Regions from separate parts of the Pseudomonas sp. RL_15y_Pfl2_60 genome, predicted to be linked through region 2. Evidence: predicted binding sites of a transcription regulator. Region 2 holds the regulator's gene; each other region holds the start of a gene.
The links. Region 2 encodes FliA, which starts transcription of late flagellar genes. Its sites were predicted from a motif close to CTAAAGTTTNNNNNNNNNNNGCCGNTAA; they were not measured.

Region 1 (6,556 bases), on a different contig from region 2:
GCTGTCCGAGTTGACCGGCAAAGGCACTCACACCACAACCACGGCGCGCCTGTTCCACTTCCCGGGCGGTGGCGAATTGATCGACTCCCCCGGAATTCGCGAGTTTGGCTTGGTCCATGTCAGCCGTGACGACGTTGAAGCTGGGTTTATCGAGTTCCACGAACTGCTCGGCCACTGCCGCTTTCGTGACTGCAAGCATGACCGAGAGCCAGGCTGCGCGTTACTCAAGGCGCTTGAAGAAGGCCGTATCCAGCCGCAACGCATGGCCAGCTACCGGCATATTCTGGCGAGCCTGCCTGAAGACGAGTATTAAAGAACAGGGCCTGCGCCCGGTGATGCCGGATCAGAATGCTCATGCATCACTCACCAGACAAACAAAAGCCGCGAAAACTCGCGGCTTTTGTTTGTCTGTCACTGCTAAAGCTCGGGCTTGTCGACCTTGAGCGTTCCGTCTTCAAAGATATTCAGACGCTGCTTGATTTCCTCAGAGGGCAAAATATCCTGGGGCGCAGGGCTCTCGGCATCAGGTGTGGCTGAAGCATCAGGCTGGTTAGCGTCCCCGGTGCCCTGCGCGCCATCAATGGCGCGCTGCGCCCGCTTGGTCAACACCACGATATCGATGCGTCGGTTGACTGGATTGAACGGGTCTTCACGATCAAACAGCGCTGAAGAGGCGTAACCCACCACCCGCGCTACCTTATCCGGGTCATACCCGCCCTCGACCAGCACTCGGCGCGCCGCGTTGGCGCGATTGGCCGACAATTCCCAGTTACCAAAGCCACCAGTACCAGCAAAGGGCTTGGCGTCGGTATGGCCGCTGACACTGATTTTGTTCGGCACCGCGTTGATGGTGTCGGTCAGCGCTAGCAGGATATCTTCGAAGTAGGGTTGCAGACGTGCGCTGCCGATGGCGAACATGGGCCGATTCTCGGCATCCATGATCTGGATACGCAAGCCATCCTGGGTGATTTCAAAGAGGATCTGATCCTTGAAATTACGCAATTGCGGGTCTTCGTTGACCTTATTTTGCAACTCCTGCAGCAACAGTTCCAGCCGTTCACGCTCCATCTGCTCGGCAATGCTTTCAGCCTTTTGCGGGTCAACCGAAGTGGAGTCGGCGTCCTCAGGCTGCACATCGGTAGCACTTTCCGACTCCTGGGGCTGCATCTCAGGATTCAATGTGCGGTCAGGCGAAGGGGTTGGCGAACCACCCAGATCAATCACATAAGGACTGGCACTTTCAGTGAAGCCAATCGGGTCTTGAAAGTAGCCGGAGATCAGCTTTTTCTGTTCAGGCGTGGCCGACGACATCAGCCACATGACCATAAAGAACGCCATCATCGCGATTGCGAAGTCGGCAAAGGCAATTTTCCAGGCACCACCATGCCCGCCGCCAACGACTTTCTTGACGCGTTTTACAATGATTGGCTGATTATTCTCCATGACTCAGCCTTTAATTCCCACGCATGGCCTGTTCAAGCTCGATAAAGCTTGGGCGGTGCGCCGGGTACAAGACTTTACGGGCGAACTCGACAGCCAGTGATGGCGGCATGCCGGAAGCAGACGCGACCAAACCCGCCTTGATCGCCTCATAGACGTTGACCTCCTCCTTGGCGTCATGGTCAAGAGAACTGGCCAGCGGGCCAAAAAAGCCGTACGAAGCCAGGATACCCATGAAGGTACCCGCCAATGCAGTACCGACCTTTTCACCGATCTCGGCGTTATTGGCTTCGGCCAGAACTGACATGGTAATCACGATCCCCAATACAGCAGCGACGATACCCATTGCCGGCAAGCCGTCGGCAATCTTCGCAACAGCATGGCTGGGATGCTCAAGCTCTTCTTTGAGGCTGGCGATTTCCATGTCGAACAAACCCTCAAGCTCGTGCGGCGCCATATTGCCGGACGACATGATGCGCAGGTAATCACAGATGTACGCCGTCATCCGCTCATCCTTGAGGATCGCCGGGTACTTGCTGAATATCGGGCTTGCCGCTGGGTCTTCAACATCGGCCTCAATGGCCATCATGCCTTCGCGCCGGCTTTTGTTAAGAATTTCGTAGATCAGTTTCAGCACATCCAGGTAATAGGCGTGCGTGAAGCGCGAGCTGAACATTTTCAACGACTTCTTGAACACCTGCATAAAGGTGCTGCCAGGGTTCGCCTGGAGGAATGCCCCCAAAGCCGCGCCCCCGATAATCAGCACCTCGAAAGGATGCACCAATGCCATGACATGGCCGCCAGACATGATGAAACCACCCAAGACGCTGGCGAACACCACTATGATGCCGATGATTTTTGCCATAATTTAAAACTTATCTGACCTGAAGTAAGGGAACGACCGAAAACCAACCCACGATGAACAAACAAGGTAGCAGGCTCCATGAGCACGACAGCGTTCGCTGGCGCGACTGGTTTTTCAAGCCTGTTACTCGGAATAATTAAAACAGCTCTTCTCTATATCGGAAGAATTGCGCGAGACTATAGTCAGTAAATAATAAAAGCCAGTTTGGCCCACCCAATGCCTAATCAAATTGCTAGACCGCGCACATTGAATGCATGGCTGGAGCTGTTAGAAAAACAGCCGCTGCCGGTACAGATTGAAAGCCGACAAAAAGTTCTGGCAGCGCTGACTGACAGCCGCCGTTCTTTGCGCGAAATAGCTGAATTGATTCAAAGCAGCCCAGCCTTGGCAATTAGCGTCCTGCGCGAAGCCAATACCTCGGAAAACAGCCTGGGCGAGCCGTCTGAAAGCCTCGAAAACGCACTCAACAGGCTTGGACTGCAGCGCACGCAAACCCTGCTTGAGCGCCTACCGGCCTTGAGGCGTGAAGAAATCCCGCTCGCATTGCGCCAAATCCAATTGATTAGCCAGCACGCCTCCCAGCAAGCAAGCGGCCTGTTTTCTAGCCGTCTGGCTCGGCTGTGGCAGGAGATTCACTGGGGAAGCCTGTTATTTCTGGCCCCGGCCTGGGCACTGATATCGGCCTATCCAGAATTGCTCAGCACCTGGGAGCAACGCGTGCTGGTTGAGGCCGAGCCCGCGCAAAAAGTCGAAATCGATATGCTGGGCGTGCCCCTGCTCCAGCTTTGCCTGGCCCTGGCCGAACGCTGGAAGCTGCCTGAATGGATTTGCTACAGCTACCGGCTGCTGCTCAATGACCGGCGGTTTCTGGCCAAAGCCCTGTTGATTGCTCGCGACAACGAACACCCATTGCACCAACAGCAATGCCTGGATGCGGACCCCGATCTGCAACGCTGGCTTGGCCAACCCGCCAACTGCATTCTCCTGGCCAACGGCCTGGCACTTTCAGCACACCACGCCTGGGATGGCCCACACAGCCTGCGCTGGCAGCAACTTACCGGTTTGTACTTGCAAGCTCCGGTTGCAGACCTGCAACAGTGGGTTCACCAACAAGCCGCTATCAGTGCGCGCAAACTGGTGACCACCGACCTTTGGCACCCAGCTCAAGCAATGCTTTGGCCTTGGCACGTCAGCCACCTGCAATCAGCCAAGCCGCCACCGGCCAGTGCTATCGACAAGGACGACTGGCGCCAACTCTGCCAGCAACTGCTCAGCGAGCCGAGTGCGTTTAACAATGTCCTGCAACTTACCTCCTGCGCCAGCCGCGCGCTGCACGCCAGCGGCATGCAGCGCGTCTTGCTGCTTTTGGCTGATCGCACACAAGGCAAGCTGGTCGCGCAACACCCCATTGGCCTCAATCAAACAGCCAACGGTCTGAGTCTTGATCCGCAACATAGCCAGGTGATCCGCACCCTGCTGAGCAAACCCGGCCAGCTTCGTCTGACCCCTGAAAATATGGCGCAGTTCTCGGCCCGCCTGCCCGGCGCGCTCAAGGAGCTATTTGCTGGCGAACATTTGTTGCTCAGGTCACTGGGCGCCAATGGCCGTGTGGTGATGATCGCGATCAGTGATTGCGGCGGTGCTGCGCTTGATGAGAGCCGCCTGCAACTCTTCGCCAAGACCAGCCAATGCATTGAGCGCGCAATCAGTAACTTCGCCAATCGCCGACGTTAAGCGGGCCGCAAAGATGCCGAGCACTCAGGCTTGACGCCTGCTCAGACCGCAACAGCGCAGCGGCAGAAACCTCTCGAATACTTGTTGTTCGAAGCTTATCCAGCCTTTCCGTTACAATGGCGCCCATTACCCCATCAGCAACCTATAACTGAGGTCCGGCATGTCCGCCTTCGCTGAACTCCCACTGGTTATTGAGCCTGCCGAGCTGGCCAGCCGCCTTGACGCACCTGAACTGATACTGGTCGATCTCACCAGTGCAGCGCGTTACGCATCCGGGCATATTCCTGGTGCCTACTTTGTCGATCCCAAGCAAACGCAACTGGGCCTGCCGCCAGCGCCCGGCCTGCTGCCTGATCAGGAAAGCCTGGAGCAGATGTTTAGCGAACTGGGGCATAATCCTAACGCCGTTTATGTGGTGTATGACGATGAGGGCGGTGGCTGGGCCGGACGTTTTATCTGGTTGCTCGACGTCATTGGACACAGCAACTATCACTACCTTGATGGCGGCTTGCTTGCCTGGCTCGCAGAAAGCCGTGAAGTCAGCCTCGTCCAACCGGCGCTGCACGACACCAAGGTTGAACTGACGCTTGATGAGAGCCCAATCGCCAGCCGCGAATACCTGCAAAGCCGCCTCGGCGCCAGCGACTTGGCGATTTGGGATGCGCGCGGGCCGAGCGAATACAGTGGCGAGAAAGTGCTGGCAGCCAAAGGCGGGCATATTCCTGGAGCTATCAACTTTGAATGGACCGCAGGCATGGACCCGGCTCGCTCGCTGCGCATTCGTCGAGACATGGCCGAGGTACTACACAAACTCGGTATCACGCCCGACAAAGAAGTGATTACCCATTGCCAGACGCACCATCGCTCGGGCTTTACCTACTTGGCCGCAAAAGCCCTGGGCTACCCCAATGTCAAAGCCTATGCCGGCTCCTGGGGCGAATGGGGCAACCACCCCGATACCCCGGTAGAATGCTGAGCCATCACGTATACGCACATTAGATTAGTCTGTGCAGTGCTTGCAGCATCGCGGCACTGCACAATCAAGAACGTCCCTAAGGAATTGCAATGAAACAACGCCTGTTCATCATCAGCCAATATTTGCTGCCGCATCATTTATTGTCGCGGCTGATTGGCTGCGCTGCTGAGTGCCGTACAGCCTGGTTCAAAAACCGCCTGATCAACTGGTTCATCAAGCGTTACAACGTCGACATGAGCCAGGCACAGGTCGAAGACCCAACGGCTTTCGAGCATTTCAACGCATTCTTCACCCGCGCACTGAAAAACGATGCCCGTCCGCTCGACGCCAGCAGTGAGGCTGTGCTCTGCCCGGCAGACGGTGCCATCAGCCAGCTCGGTAAAATCGAGCACGGTCGGATATTCCAGGCCAAGGGGCACAGTTTCAGCGTAGTGGAACTGCTGGGCGGCGATACCCAACTGGCGAGCCCTTTCATGGGCGGCGAGTTCGCAACGGTTTACCTGTCGCCTAAAGACTATCATCGCGTGCACATGCCCCTGACTGGCACACTCAAGCAGATGGTTTATGTACCGGGCCGCCTGTTCTCGGTCAACCAGACCACAGCTGAAAATGTGCCAGAACTGTTCGCCCGCAACGAACGTGTGGTTTGCCTGTTTGATACCGAACGCGGCCCAATGGCCGTGGTATTGGTTGGTGCAATGATCGTCGCCTCGGTCGAAACCGTCTGGGCTGGCCTGGTTACGCCACCGAAGCGTGAGCTGAAAACCTTTGCCTACGATGAAGCTGCACGGGCACCCATCCATCTTGAAAAAGGCGCTGAAATGGGTCGCTTCAAACTGGGCTCGACTGCCGTTGTATTGTTTGGCCCTGAACAGGTTAAATGGTGCGAAGATCTGAGCGCAGGCAGCAGTGTGCAAATGGGCCAGCTCATGGGCTCCAAAGCGCTGAAAGCAGGCGTATAGACACCACGCTTCAATGAATAGTGTACAGTTACAAAAACGCTCGCTCAGGAAATACCGAGCGAGCCTGAGCAATACAAGGCTATGCAGCGGGTCGCACTAATAGCGTTGCGACTCAACAACATACAAGTCGCTTTTTACCCATGTCACGCAAGGATGCTGCTAGGGTTTCTAGTATAACCACTAGAATGTTGGCTTTTTGCCAGCATGGAGTATCCAGGTTTGACTGAGACACAAGCACCGCACCTCTTGCTTCGCGTTTCGACGCCGAAAAATCAGAGCCTGTCGTTCTGTGACTCTACGCCGCGTGACCTCAAACGCTGGATTGCGCACCTGCCCAAAGCCAATATTGGCGAGACAGCTCGCCAGCTTTATCAGGCACTGGTCGAAATCAACCAACTGCTGACCCCTTCTGACAATCGCTTGCAGCTTTTGGAATTACTGCGCCCTGAAGTGCACTACGTTTGCCAGCATCTGGAAAAGCATTTCCTCAACCAAGCCATCGTCCTTGATGAGCGCCCACGCAAGGTTGCCAACCTTTGCCAGGCCCTGCAAAACCACCTGGCCAACGGCTACAAGCTG
Region 2 (6,556 bases):
TCGGCGCTCAGGAACAGTTGAAAACCCTGGGCCGCATCCTTAATGTGCCGGTGACTCTGGTTGATCCCAGCCAATCGCTGACCCAGGTCATCACGCCCTTGATGCGCAAACGCGTGGTTTTGATTGATACTGCAGGCTTGCCGGCAAATGACCCGGCGCTGCGGATGCAGCTTGAAGCCTTGTCGAGCCGCTCGATTAATGCGAAAAACTACCTGGTAATGGCCGCGACCAGTCAGAATCAGGTACTGAAATCGGCTTATCATAGTTACAAGCGCTGTGGGCTTATGGGTTGTATTCTGACTAAACTGGATGAAGCAGCAAGTATGGGTGAGGTTCTGGGGTTGGCGATGAGTCAGCGCCTGCCAGTTGCCTACGTGACTGATGGCCCCCGCATTCCTGATGATTTACAGCTGCCGCGCAGCCATCAGTTGGTCAGCCGCGCAGTTGGCCTTCAAGCTCAAGAGGAACCCTGTGAAGACACCATGGCTGAAGTCTTTGCGGGCCTTTACCAGCAACCGGCAAAACAGGCGAGTTGATGCGTCACCACATGATCTTTGATACAGCTTGCATGCAAGCTTGTTGTGTTCATCTTAGTCGAAGCTCAATGGACAAGATGCTTCTGACCAACGTGAACAAGGAGCGTAATTAAATGGCTATGCACCCAGTGCAAGTAATTGCAGTTACTGGTGGTAAGGGCGGCGTCGGTAAAACCAACGTATCCGTCAACCTGGCAATGGCGCTGGCCGAGGAAGGCAAGCGCGTAATGCTGATGGATGCTGACTTGGGGCTGGCGAACATCGATGTACTGCTGGGGCTTACACCGAAGCGTACGCTGGCAGATGTCATCAGTGGCGAATGCGACATGCGCGACGTGGTTATCCAGGGGCCATGCGGTATTCGCATTGTGCCTGCTGCGTCAGGCACGCAAAGCATGGTCCAGTTATCACCCATGCAGCATGCCGGTTTGATCCAGGCGTTTAGCGACATCAGTGAAAATATCGACGTGTTGATTGTCGACACCGCTGCCGGAATCGGCGACTCGGTTGTCAGCTTCGTTCGCGCGGCGCAAGAAGTGCTGGTGGTGGTTTGTGATGAGCCAACGTCAATCACCGATGCCTACGCCCTGATCAAACTGCTCAATCGCGATTACGGCATGAATCGCTTCCGGGTGCTGGCCAATATGGCGCACACCCCGCAAGAGGGGCGAAACCTGTTCGCTAAACTGAGCAAGGTCACAGACCGTTTCCTCGATGTTGCACTGCAATACGTCGGCACCGTTCCTTATGACGAGTCGGTACGCAAAGCCGTGCAGAAGCAACGTGCAGTTTTTGAAGCATTTCCACGTTCAAAATGCTCCATGGCGTTTCGAGCAATAGCCCAGAAGGTCTGCACCTGGCCTTTACCTGCCAATCCGCGCGGGCATCTGGAGTTTTTTGTCGAGCGTCTGGTGCAACAACCTGCTACTGACACGCCGGCATGACAGCGGCGTCTGGACTTCGAATGTATAGCAAAGCGCAAGGTAAAGACTTGCAACATCAGCTGATTGAACGGTATGCGCCACTGGTCAAGCGGATTGCCTATCACCTTTTGGCGCGCTTGCCCGCGAATGTCCAGGTCGATGATTTGATTCAAGCCGGGATGATCGGCTTGCTTGAAGCTTCAAAAAAATACGACGGCTCCAAAGGTGCAAGTTTTGAGACTTTTGCCGGTATTCGTATCCGCGGCTCAATGCTCGATGAAGTGCGCAAAGGTGATTGGGCACCGCGTTCGGTGCATCGCAATAGCCGCATGGTCAGTGATGCAATTCGATTAATTGAAGCAAAAACAGGTCGTGACGCTAAAGATCACGAAGTTGCGGCCGAACTCCAATTGAGTCTCGAAGATTACTACGGCATTCTTGGCGACACTTTGGGCAGCCGCCTATTCAGTTTTGACGACCTGCTTGAGGACGGAGAAAATAGCGGCCTGCATGAAGATGTAAGTAACGGTCAGTCAGGGCCTTCACGCGAGTTTGAGGAAGAGCGCTTTCAAAAAGCACTTGCCGATGCAATTGGCAACTTGCCAGAGCGCGAGCAATTGGTTCTTTCGTTGTATTACGACGAAGAACTCAACCTCAAGGAAATCGGTGAAGTGCTGGGCGTGAGTGAGTCTCGGGTAAGTCAATTGCACAGCCAATGCGCCGCACGTTTGCGCGCGCGCCTGGGTGAGTGGCGAGCCGGATAATAGTTGGATACTGAAAACCTTGTATAGCGAGGCACGCATGTGCCTAGCCAGGCCGGTTTCACGATTATAGGGTGCATTCAGGCTGCTGAATGCACTGGGGAAGGTACGGAGGTCGACTTGGACAAGAACATGAAAATCCTCATCGTTGATGACTTTTCAACGATGCGCCGCATTATTAAAAACCTCCTGCGTGACCTGGGGTTTACCAACACTGCTGAAGCCGATGACGGCACAACCGCACTGCCAATGCTGCAAAGCGGCAGTTTCGATTTTCTGGTGACTGACTGGAACATGCCGGGAATGACCGGTATCGAGTTGTTGCGCGCAGTGCGTGCGGATGAACGGTTGAAACAACTGCCAGTACTTATGGTGACCGCTGAAGCCAAACGTGACCAGATCATCGAGGCTGCGCAAGCCGGTGTGAATGGCTACGTGGTGAAGCCCTTCACTGCTCAAGTGCTTAAAGAAAAAATAGAAAAGATATTTGAGCGTGTAAACGGCTGATGTCTGCGCTGAGGTTGTTATGGAACACGATGATTCCCAAGTGGGTGACTTTGAATCGACCCTGAAAAGTAATGCCCACCAATTGCTCGAAAGCCTTGAACGCGGCAATTTTGGTGATGCGGTCCAGGTTATCAATGAACTGAACAAAGTGCGCGACCGTGGTCTTTATCACGAAGTCGGCAAGCTGACGCGCGAGTTGCACAGCGCAATAGTCAACTTCCAGCTTGACCCGCGCCTACCGCATGCGACTGAAGTCTCGCAGATTACCGACGCAACCGAACGCCTCAATTACGTGGTGACGATGACCGAAGATGCGGCCAATCGCACCATGGATCTGGTCGAGCAAAGCGCGCCGCTGGTTAATGATATCCGAACCGAAGCGCAAAGCCTGAGTGCCGATTGGGGGCGTTTCATGCGCCGCGAGATGGGCGCCGAGGATTTTCGTGAGCTGGCCAAGCGGGTCGAGTTGTTCCTGGTCAACAGCGAACGAGACAGTGGCAAGTTGTCAGGGCACTTGAACGACATCCTCTTGGCGCAAGACTACCAAGACTTGACTGGCCAGGTGATAAAGCGCGTCACCCAGCTGGTCACTGAAGTTGAAAGCAATCTGCTCAAGTTGATGCTCATGGCCACTCAGGTTGATCGCTATGCAGGCATCGAACATGACCAGGAAGCATTGCGTGCAGAAAAACAACAAGAAAAAAATCCATCTCAGGGTGAAGGTCCGCAGATTCATGCCGATAAGCTTGATGACGTCGCTGCAAGTCAGGATGACGTCGATGATCTGTTGTCCAGTCTGGGATTTTAGGAGCACGTCCATATGAGCTTCGGCGCCGATGAAGAAATTCTCCAGGACTTCCTGGTAGAGGCCGGCGAGATACTCGAACAATTGTCCGAGCAGTTGGTTGAGCTTGAGAGCCGCCCGGATGATATGAATCTGCTCAATGCGATTTTTCGGGGATTTCACACAGTTAAAGGCGGTGCCGGTTTTCTCCAGCTTAATGAGCTGGTGGAGTGCTGCCATATTGCGGAAAACGTCTTCGATATATTGCGCAAAGGTGAGCGCCGGGTCGATTCGGAGTTGATGGACGTCGTGCTTGAAGCGCTGGACGCCGTCAATGGCATGTTCAGTGAAGTACGTGAAGGTGTCACGCCCACTGCCGCGACCCCGGAGCTATTGGCCGCGTTGGCCCAGTTGGCTGAGCCAACGCCTGCAGCAGGTGCCGCTAGCCCAGCGCCAGTTGCCGAACCGGTCATTGCACCGACTGCCTCAGTGTCGACTGCCGCAGCATCGACTGCCGCAACTTCCAACGATATTACCGACAGCGAATTTGAACAGTTGCTCGACGCCCTTGGCGAAACTCCGCAACAGGTCGATGCCCCGGCGGCCAGTGATGAAATCACTGACGATGAGTTTGAGTCGCTACTTGATCAATTGCACGGCAAGGGCCAGTTCGCCGCGGGCGAGGTTTCAGCTAGCCCAGCCAAAGTTGAGGCAGCTCCTGAAGCTCCGGCTGGCGAATCGACCAGTGACGAGATCAGCGATGATGAGTTTGAAGCCTTGCTCGATCAGTTGCATGGCAAAGGCCAGTTTGTAGCGCCCAAGGCGGTTGAGCCTGCGGCTGCTTCAGTGCCGGTTGAAAGCGCTTCTGCGCCAGCGGTTGCCGGTGATGAAATCAGCGACGACGAATTTGAAGCCTTGCTTGACGAGTTGCACGGCAAGGGCAAGTTTAGCGAGCCGGTGGCCAACGTTGCCGGTTCTGATGTGCAACCTGTCCAGGTCGCTGCGGCTGTCGCCAAAGCCGCACCGGCCAAAGCCTCGGCACCTGCACCAGCTCCTGAAAAAGCGGCTCCAGCCAGCGAAGCTGAAACCACGGTTCGGGTTGATACCGCGCGCCTTGATGAAATCATGAACATGGTTGGTGAGTTGGTACTGGTGCGTAATCGCCTGGTTCGCTTGGGTGCAAGCAGCAACGATGAAGCCATGGGCAAGGCGGTATCGAATCTTGATGTGGTCACTGCAGATTTGCAGACCGCAGTGATGAAAACCCGCATGCAGCCAATCAAGAAGGTATTTGGCCGCTTTCCACGCCTGGTTCGTGACCTGGCCCGTAACCTGAAAAAAGAGATCAGCCTGGAGCTGATTGGCGAAGAAACCGACCTGGATAAAAACCTGGTCGAGGCCCTGGCCGATCCGCTGGTGCACTTGGTGCGCAATGCGGTTGACCACGGCATTGAGTCGCCCGCTGAACGTGAAGCGGCAGGCAAGTCGCGCGGCGGCAAGGTGGTGTTGTCGGCCGAGCAAGAAGGCGATCATATCCTGTTGATGATCACCGACGACGGCAAGGGCATGGATGCCGACGTATTGCGTGCCAAGGCCGTCGAGAAGGGGTTGTTGGAAAAAGACGCAGCAGATCGTCTCAACGAATTTGAATGCTACAACCTGATCTTCGCGCCCGGCTTCTCGACCAAAACCGAGATATCCGACGTGTCCGGTCGGGGTGTCGGCATGGATGTGGTGAAGACCAAGATCTCTCAGCTCAACGGTACGGTCAACGTGTTCTCGGTCAAGGGCCAAGGCTCGAAGATCGTGATTAAAGTGCCATTGACCCTGGCCATCATGCCGACCTTGATGGTGATGCTGGCTGACCAGGCGTTTGCTTTCCCGCTGGTCAACGTTAACGAAATTTTCCACCTCGACTTGTCGCGCACCAACATTGTTGATGGCCAGGAAGTGGTCGTGGTGCGAGAGAAGGCTTTGCCATTGTTCTACCTCAAGCGTTGGCTGGTAAAAGGCGCAGCGCATGAGGAACAGCATGAAGGTCATGTGGTGATTTTGACTGTCGGCAGCCAGCGCATTGGCTTTGTCGTCGATCAGTTGGTGGGGCAGGAGGAAGTGGTGATCAAGCCGCTTGGCAAGATGCTTCAAGGCACGCCCGGCATGTCGGGTGCGACCATCACGGGGGACGGGCGTATTGCGCTGATTCTCGATGTGCCGAGCATGCTCAAACATTACGCACGCCGCATGTGACTGTCGCCCGCGCAGCTTTGTCTGCGCGGAAAAGGAGCTCTAATGGCTGTAAAAGTATTGGTAGTGGATGACTCCGGTTTTTTTCGCCGTCGAGTCTCTGAAATCCTTTCCTCAGATCCGAATATCCAAGTCATCGGCACGGCAACCAACGGCCGTGAGGCGATCGATCAGGCGCAAAATCTCAAGCCTGATGTGATCACCATGGATTATGAGATGCCGATGATGGATGGCATCACGGCAGTGCGTAACATCATGCAGCGCTGCCCAACACCGGTACTGATGTTTTCCTCGCTGACTCATGAAGGCGCTCGCGTTACGCTCGATGCGCTGGACGCGGGGGCGGTTGATTTCCTGCCGAAGAATTTTGAGGATATCTCGCGTAATCCGGACAAAGTTCGCCAGCTGCTCTGCGAGAAAGTCCACAGCATTGCACGCAGTAACAGGCGCAGCCTCAGCTCGGTGCCTGCGGCTGCACCGGCGCCCGCCGCGACCTCTACATCTGCCGCAACCCCTTTGCCCAGGCGAACCACAACGCCGCTGTCAACAACTGCACGAGCGCCTGTAGAAACAGCAAAACCTGCAACTGCGCATGCAGCGGGTCATGTCAGCAGTGCGGCGCCGAAGCATCGGGCTTACAAACTCGTAGCGATAGGCACATCAACCGGCGGGCCTGTGGCATTGCAGCGCGTGCTCAGCCAGTTGCCTGCCAATTTTCCGGCACCGATTGTCCTGATTCAACATATGCCGGCGGCGTTCACCAAGGCTTTCGCTGAACGCTTGGACAAGCTGTGCCGGATC
Region 3 (6,556 bases), on a different contig from region 2:
ACACCTGAGCAACGTGTCAGGCGCGCACGCGCGATTGTTGATGAGGCACTGGATGGCAATGAAGCGTTAGAGGTCAGGATTGAGCCGATATTGAAGAGTTACGTCGTCCTGCTCGGGCAGCGGCGTGCCTTTATTATTTCCCCCGGCGACATTGATACCGCAGCTAGCTCCGCCCGTGAGACCGCCGAGATAGCCGCCGAAAGACTGCGCATTGTGGTGGCCGAGACGCAGCAAACGCGCAATGTGCATTTTATGCTTATGGCCGCAGGCTTGAGCCTGGTCGCTACATTGATCTACGTTGTGCTGCTGCGTGGCGTGAGCTGGGTCCGGCGTATGCTCGCCAGCCAGTTGCCTCGCCTGATGCAGCGTCACACCAGCGCTCTAAAAGTGGGTCACACGCCGCTGATCGATATCAAGAATATCTATTATGTGGTTGATCGTCTTCTGTGGCTCTTGTACTGGATGTTGGTGCTGCTGTTCAGCTATCAGTGGTTGAGCTTTGTGCTCTCGCGATTTCCTTATACCCGGCCATGGGGGGAGGGGCTCAACGTTTACCTGTACAACTTGGCCAAGTACGTTTTGCAGGGTGTTATAGATGCCTTGCCGGGTCTGGCCATCGCCGTTGCCATCTTCTTTATGGCACGCGGGATTATTGGTTTTACCCGTAGTTTGCTGATGCGCATGGCGCGCCCCGGAACCATCAGTTGGCTGAGCGGTGAAACGCTGCAGCCGACGATGCGACTCACCTCCATCGCGATCTGGCTGTTCGCCCTGGCCATGGCTTACCCGTATTTGCCGGGCGCCGGAACGGATGCATTCAAGGGGCTATCGGTGTTGGTCGGCTTGATGATCTCACTCGGCGCATCCAGTGTGGTCGGGCAAGCCGCGGCGGGGCTGATCCTCACTTATTCGCGGACTTTGCGTCCGGGCGAGTTCGTCAGTGTAGGCGGGCACGAAGGCACGGTTACCGAGCTTGGCATGTTCACCACCACTATTCGTACCGGGTTGGGTGAAGTGCTGACAATTCCCAACGCGATGATCACCAGCGGCGTGACCAAGAACTATTCACGCACTGTCGATGGCACGGGCTACGTGGTCGATACTGTGGTCACCATCGGTTATGACACGCCCTGGCGCCAGGTCGAAGCCATGCTGCTTGAAGCAGCCAAGCGCACCGATGGCATCGTTCAGGCGCCAGCGCCGCAAGTGTTCCAGACTGCGCTTTCAGACTTCTATCCAGAGTATCGTTTGGTCGCGCAGGCCATCCCCAGCGAGCCACGCCCGCGTGCGCAATTGCTCAGTGTGCTGCATGCCCATATTCAAGATGTATTCAATGAGTACGGTGTGGCAATCATGTCTCCGCATTACTTAAGTGATCCGCAAGATGCCAAGCTGGTGCCCCGTGAAAACTGGTATGCGGCTCCAGCTCAGGCACCAAGCGCTGCCTCGGATAAATAAAGCGCGGTGCAGGTGGCAAAAGCTGCGCGCAATAAAAATGGCGACAGAGATTAATCTGTCGCCATTGTTGTGCTGCCTTGCTGCTAAGGCGAGTACCCGGTTTGGATTCTCAGATACGGAACTGGCGCGCCAGCGAGCCCAAGCGGTCACCCAATCCTGACAAGTGGCGCGCAGTTTGAGCGCCTTGTTGGGTTTCATCTGCCACGTTGTCCACCGCCACTGCAATCTTGTGCACGCTGCGGTTGATCTCTTCGGCCACTGCGGTCTGCTCCTCGGCTGCGCTGGCGATCTGCGCGTTCATCGCATTGATGGTGCCGATCAGCTGTGCAATGGCATCCAGCGAGGTGCCCGCATGGTTGGCTTGCTCGCGGGTTACATCGCCAGCGTCACTGGAGCGTTGCATCGACGTGACGGCGTCCTGCGTGCCTTTCTGCAAACGATCGATCATGCCTTGAATTTCTTGGGTGCTCTGTTGCGTACGGCTGGCAAGCGCCCGGACTTCATCGGCAACCACGGCAAAGCCGCGACCCGCTTCACCGGCACGCGCGGCTTCGATAGCAGCGTTAAGGGCGAGCAGGTTGGTCTGTTCAGCAATTGAGCGGATCACATCAAGCACGCTGACAATCGAGGTCACGTCCTTTTGCAAGGTATCCAGCGACAAGCCGCTGTCGCGAATGTCCTGCACCAGGGTGTGGATACGCTCGATACTGCCGTCGACCACCTTCTTCGCGGCCTGGCCTTCGGTGTCGGTCTTTTGCGCGGCCTCTGCTGCACCTTGGGCACTTTGCGCAACCTCTTGCGCCGCTGCCGACATTTCGTTGATTGCGGTGGCAACCTGATCGGTCTCGTGGCGCTGGCGCTCCATGGCATCTTCCGAACGCTGGGCTTGTGCCGATACCTGGCCGACCAGCTCGGTCAACTGGCTGGTCACATCGACCATCTGGCTGACCATGCCGTGAATCTTCTCGATAAAACGGTTGAACGAGCCCGCCAGTTGGCCAAGCTCGTCGTCGCCATTGATGGGCAGGCGACGGGTCAAGTCACCTTCACCGGCGGCGATGTCATCGAGGTTGTTCTTGATCTGCTGTAGAGGGCGCAGGAAGGTGTTGCTCAGCACCACGCCGGCAATACCGAACACCACCAGCAATATAATGGCGACCACCACAATGCTGCTGATGATGGTGCTGATGCGTTGGTCAATCGCAACTTGCACCTTGGCTATTTGCGCCTCGACACCGTCCAGATTGATCGCCGTGCCCAGGGCCATGTCCCACTTTGGCAGGTAATAGCTGTAAGCCATTTTCGGCACCATTACCGAGTCGTCAGTCGGCAATGGCGAGCTGTAATTTACGTAGTAGGTGTTGTCCTTGGCGACTCGTACCAACTCGCGGTTGATGTACACGCCGTTGGAATCGCGACGGTCGCTCAAGTTCTTGCCGACATCCACCGGGCTGTCGCCGCGGAACAGGCGAACCACATTGGAGTCATGGCCGAAGAAGTAGCCGTCTTTGCCGTACTTGATCTTCGACAGAATGGCGATGGCTTGCTCGCGGCTGGCCATATCGCCTGGCGCTGCGTTGTCGTACAGCGCCTGCACCGAGCCCAGTGCGATTTGCGAGTAATTCTGCAACTCATTGCGGCTTTCCTGCAGCAGGCGCTCGCGCGTTTCTTTGAGTTCCTGGGTGGCCAGGCTCTGCAACACCCACGCGGCGGCGCCGCTGATGACCAAGGCGAACAGTAGTACAGGTATCAGTGCCAGCAGCACCACTTTGGTTTTCAGTTTAAGCAGCATTCGGTTAATCCTCGTACAGCGCCAAAGGGCAGATTACTAGCGCGTCGAATACCTTATCGGTCGACTAGCCGAAAGATTGAGTGTGAATTGCTGCGCGGGGATGAATCGTCATCATCCAGCAAGTTTCAGTCGGATCCTTGTTGCTGGCTTTATTTCAAAATGTGTCATTCGTTTGTAACCTTACCGACATAAGTTGGCAGGCCAATAGCTGTGGGCCTCGGCGCCACGGCTGGTTTTCCTTGTCGGACGCGATGATCAAGTTGGAATTACTATGACGGCCGGAGCTACTCGCGGGAAAGTGGTGATCAGGTCTGATGACATGAACGCTGATGATTTTATGCAGCTGTCCTCAATGATGTTTGGCACTGTCTATGCCAACTTACCCCGCCTGGACAAGCGCATTAATATCGCTGGCGTCTATGGCCGCTATGAAGGGGTCAGTTTTCGCCACATGATTTATCGCGGAAACTTCACGATCGAGTTGCCGCCGATCAATGATGAAATAACCTTTGTGCTGCCTATTGCGGGCAAGATCATGTTCAACCAGGCAAGCGACTTGCTCGGTGTGCCCAGTGTTGGCATCGCCATGGACAAAGCCGACCTGCGCTCAACACGCTTTATCGACAGCCATGAACAATATGGCTTTTCCATTCGCCGGGGCTTATTTGCCGAACGGCTTTCAACGCTCTTGGGCAAACCCATCCTGAACAGTGTCAGGTTCCAGCCGATGGTGGATTTGAGCCAGCCCGCGTTTGCGGGCGTCAGGTCATTGCTGCAGTTTGCCACCGGCGCCGATGCCGAAGTCTTGATTAACTCCAGTTCCCTGATGCCGATGCGTATTCAAGAGATGCTGGTGGATGCGGTGCTGGAGAGCTGGCCACACAATTACACTGACTGGCTGCAACGCAAGGGGCCGCTTATTGCACCGCGTCATGTGAAGTTGGCTGTTGAGTTTATTCAGGAGCACCCGCACGCGTCAGTCAGCGGCACTCAACTGGCTGAGCTGACCAATGTCAGCCTGCGCGCCCTGCAAGATGGCTTTCGCCGTTTTATGGGCACCTCAATTGCGGCCTACCAAAGGCAAGTACGTCTGGAGCGTGCCCACAGCGCTATTATCCAGGACCCGACCCGCTCAATCGCCGAGATTGCCCTGGGTCTGGGGTTTACCAACGTGGGGCGCTTTAGTCAGTATTTTCAGAATGCCTTTGGGCAAAGCCCGCTGGACGTGAAGAACGGTGTGCGTAGGCGTTAACTTCGCCGCACACTCTGCCTTTATTCGAGGCAGGGCATGCGGCGAGTTAGCCATTCAGAATTTAGAAGGCAATGCTGGCGTTGATCTGGCCGCTCAGGCCACTGCTGTCACCGCCAGACAGCACATTGAAATCGGCACCCAGGGTCAGCGCCTGGTGCGATGCGCTGATGTTCATCCCGGCTTTGATCATGTTGTCTGAATCGAAGGCCGAATCCTGATCAATGCCCAAGCCTAATACGCTGGCCGAGCTTTTAACCTTCGGATCATTGAGCATGTGCTCATAGCCCAGTTGCAAGCCGGGCGTCACGCGCCAATCAGCAACCAAGCGCGACTCGAAGCCAAGCTTCACCCCGGCAACCACGCTGTTCAGGCTCTGGTCGGTGCTGTCGACGTCCAGCGCAAGTTCGCTGCCTTTTTCCTTGAAACCGTCGAGCTGTACATGGCTGGTGCGCAAGCCAATTTCCGGCTCAATGATCATGGAACCCTGTGTCATGCGGTAACCCAGGCTGCCCTTGGCACCATAGAAGCTGCCATGGGTGTCGCCCTTCGCCGTCCCGAGGCCGCCACTGAGGTCGCGCTTGCTGCTGTAGTCGATGTAGCCTGCATCGAGTTGGACGTCCAGATAGGCGCCACTTTCGAGGCTGTCGAAGGCATAGCGACTGCCCGCGCTGATAAAGGTTGAGTCGGTCTTTGCATCGCTACTGGCACTGCCGATGGTGCCCTTGTTGTAGCCAAATGCGAGGTTGGCGCTGGTGCGCTCGTTGAAGCGGTGAACACCACCGACCACCGCACCCTTGGTGTGTTCGTTACTGCTGGCGGTGCCATGAGAACCGTCGGTGCCCAGGTAACCGGCGAGGCCCGTCATCCACAGCGAAGATTCACCAGCCTTGAGGTTGTTACCCGCAGCATAAGGGCTCAAGGCATCGTCTATCAGCGAGGCCTGCCGGAGCAAGTAGGCGCTGGCATCGGCATGTACCTGGCCGCCCACTTGAGATTCCAGCCCGCCCAGGCTGCCAGCATCAATAGCCGACTGCAGATAGAAGTTATAGGCGCTGTAGGTGCCTGCAAGGCGGGTGTCTTGCAGGTTATTGAGCAGGGCTGCACCTGCAGCAGCGTTGCCGCTGAAGTGTTCCTGACCCGGTAGCGTGGCGTAGCGAACCATCTTGCCGCGCAGCACATAAATGGTTTCCTGATCCAGACCAAGGCCTTCCTTGAGGTAGTTATCCATGCTGCCATAACTGCTTATGACCTGGTCCAGGCCCGCTTGCAGGAAGCTGGCCTGTACACCCAAAAGTGGCTCATAGGCGGCTGCCATCTCCGGAGAAATAGCGTTCAATTGATCCAAGGTCGCAGCGACACGTTCAGCTGTGTAGGCGTTGGTTGAAAGGTAATCGGCCATCACCGTTTCCTCATCAACCCCGGCCAGGCTTTGCAGAACTGCTGCTGTCCAACCGGTGCGATCCTTACCCGCCGTGCAGTGGAATATCGCTGCGTCCTCGCTGCTGGCTAGTGCGCGCATCAGCTTGCCAAACTCTGAGCGCACATTGGGGTTGGTGACGAACTCGCGCTCACCCGCTTCCATCATCGCAATGCTATCGGCCGCCGAGCTGAAGTTGATATCGGTAAAGGCCTGGCCAGTGACATTGAAGTTGGTGTAGCTGGCGCCTTCAGGCAGGAGGTCCGGCGCCGTTGCAATTTCACCGGGCGTGCGCAGGTCGAAAACATTGCTGATGTTCAGGGTGTTAAGGGTCGCAAGATCAGCCGGCGAAACCGTAAGTTGGTTTGACCGGTAAAACACGCCGCCGCGCATCACGCCATTGTTGCTTGTGGTGTAAGGCGTGTTATTGCCAGCGACATCGCGGAAGTTGTCAGCGCTTGCCAGTCTCGGTGTATTGAGAGGGGTTGTGCTGGCAGCCTGTGCGGCGGAAATGGACAAACTAAGAACGGACAGGGAAAACAGAATACGGTGAAACACTGAGTAGCCTCCTAAGGCATTGGCTTGCCCGGCTACTATCGGTACTCAGTTGTTAACTCATGTTACAGAAATTGTTTTG

Region 1: the regulator FliA is predicted to act here: its motif matches at 2,460-2,487, upstream of motA (flagellar motor stator protein MotA).
Region 3: the regulator FliA is predicted to act here: its motif matches at 3,304-3,331, upstream of AACY26_RS16175 (methyl-accepting chemotaxis protein).

The regions. Positions count from the first base shown of each region.
Region 1 is NZ_CAXAOE010000006.1:197,351-203,906, forward strand. Features, by position in the region: gene rsgA (small ribosomal subunit biogenesis GTPase RsgA) at 1-313, shown strand, start outside; gene motB (flagellar motor protein MotB) at 418-1,443, opposite strand; gene motA (flagellar motor stator protein MotA) at 1,454-2,305, opposite strand; gene AACY26_RS17350 (HDOD domain-containing protein) at 2,522-4,039, shown strand; gene AACY26_RS17355 (rhodanese-like domain-containing protein) at 4,200-5,015, shown strand; gene asd (archaetidylserine decarboxylase) at 5,099-5,977, shown strand; gene AACY26_RS17365 (molecular chaperone) at 6,182-6,556, shown strand, end outside.
Region 2 is NZ_CAXAOE010000002.1:789,490-796,045, reverse strand. Features, by position in the region: gene flhF (flagellar biosynthesis protein FlhF) at 1-536, shown strand, start outside; gene fleN (flagellar synthesis regulator FleN) at 650-1,480, shown strand; gene fliA (RNA polymerase sigma factor FliA) at 1,477-2,223, shown strand; gene AACY26_RS08810 (chemotaxis response regulator CheY) at 2,353-2,727, shown strand; gene AACY26_RS08805 (protein phosphatase CheZ) at 2,747-3,535, shown strand; gene AACY26_RS08800 (chemotaxis protein CheA) at 3,548-5,758, shown strand; gene AACY26_RS08795 (protein-glutamate methylesterase/protein-glutamine glutaminase) at 5,801-6,556, shown strand, end outside.
Region 3 is NZ_CAXAOE010000005.1:436,739-443,294, forward strand. Features, by position in the region: gene AACY26_RS16170 (mechanosensitive ion channel family protein) at 1-1,458, shown strand, start outside; gene AACY26_RS16175 (methyl-accepting chemotaxis protein) at 1,568-3,250, opposite strand; gene AACY26_RS16180 (AraC family transcriptional regulator) at 3,570-4,502, shown strand; gene AACY26_RS16185 (tyrosine-protein phosphatase) at 4,564-6,477, opposite strand.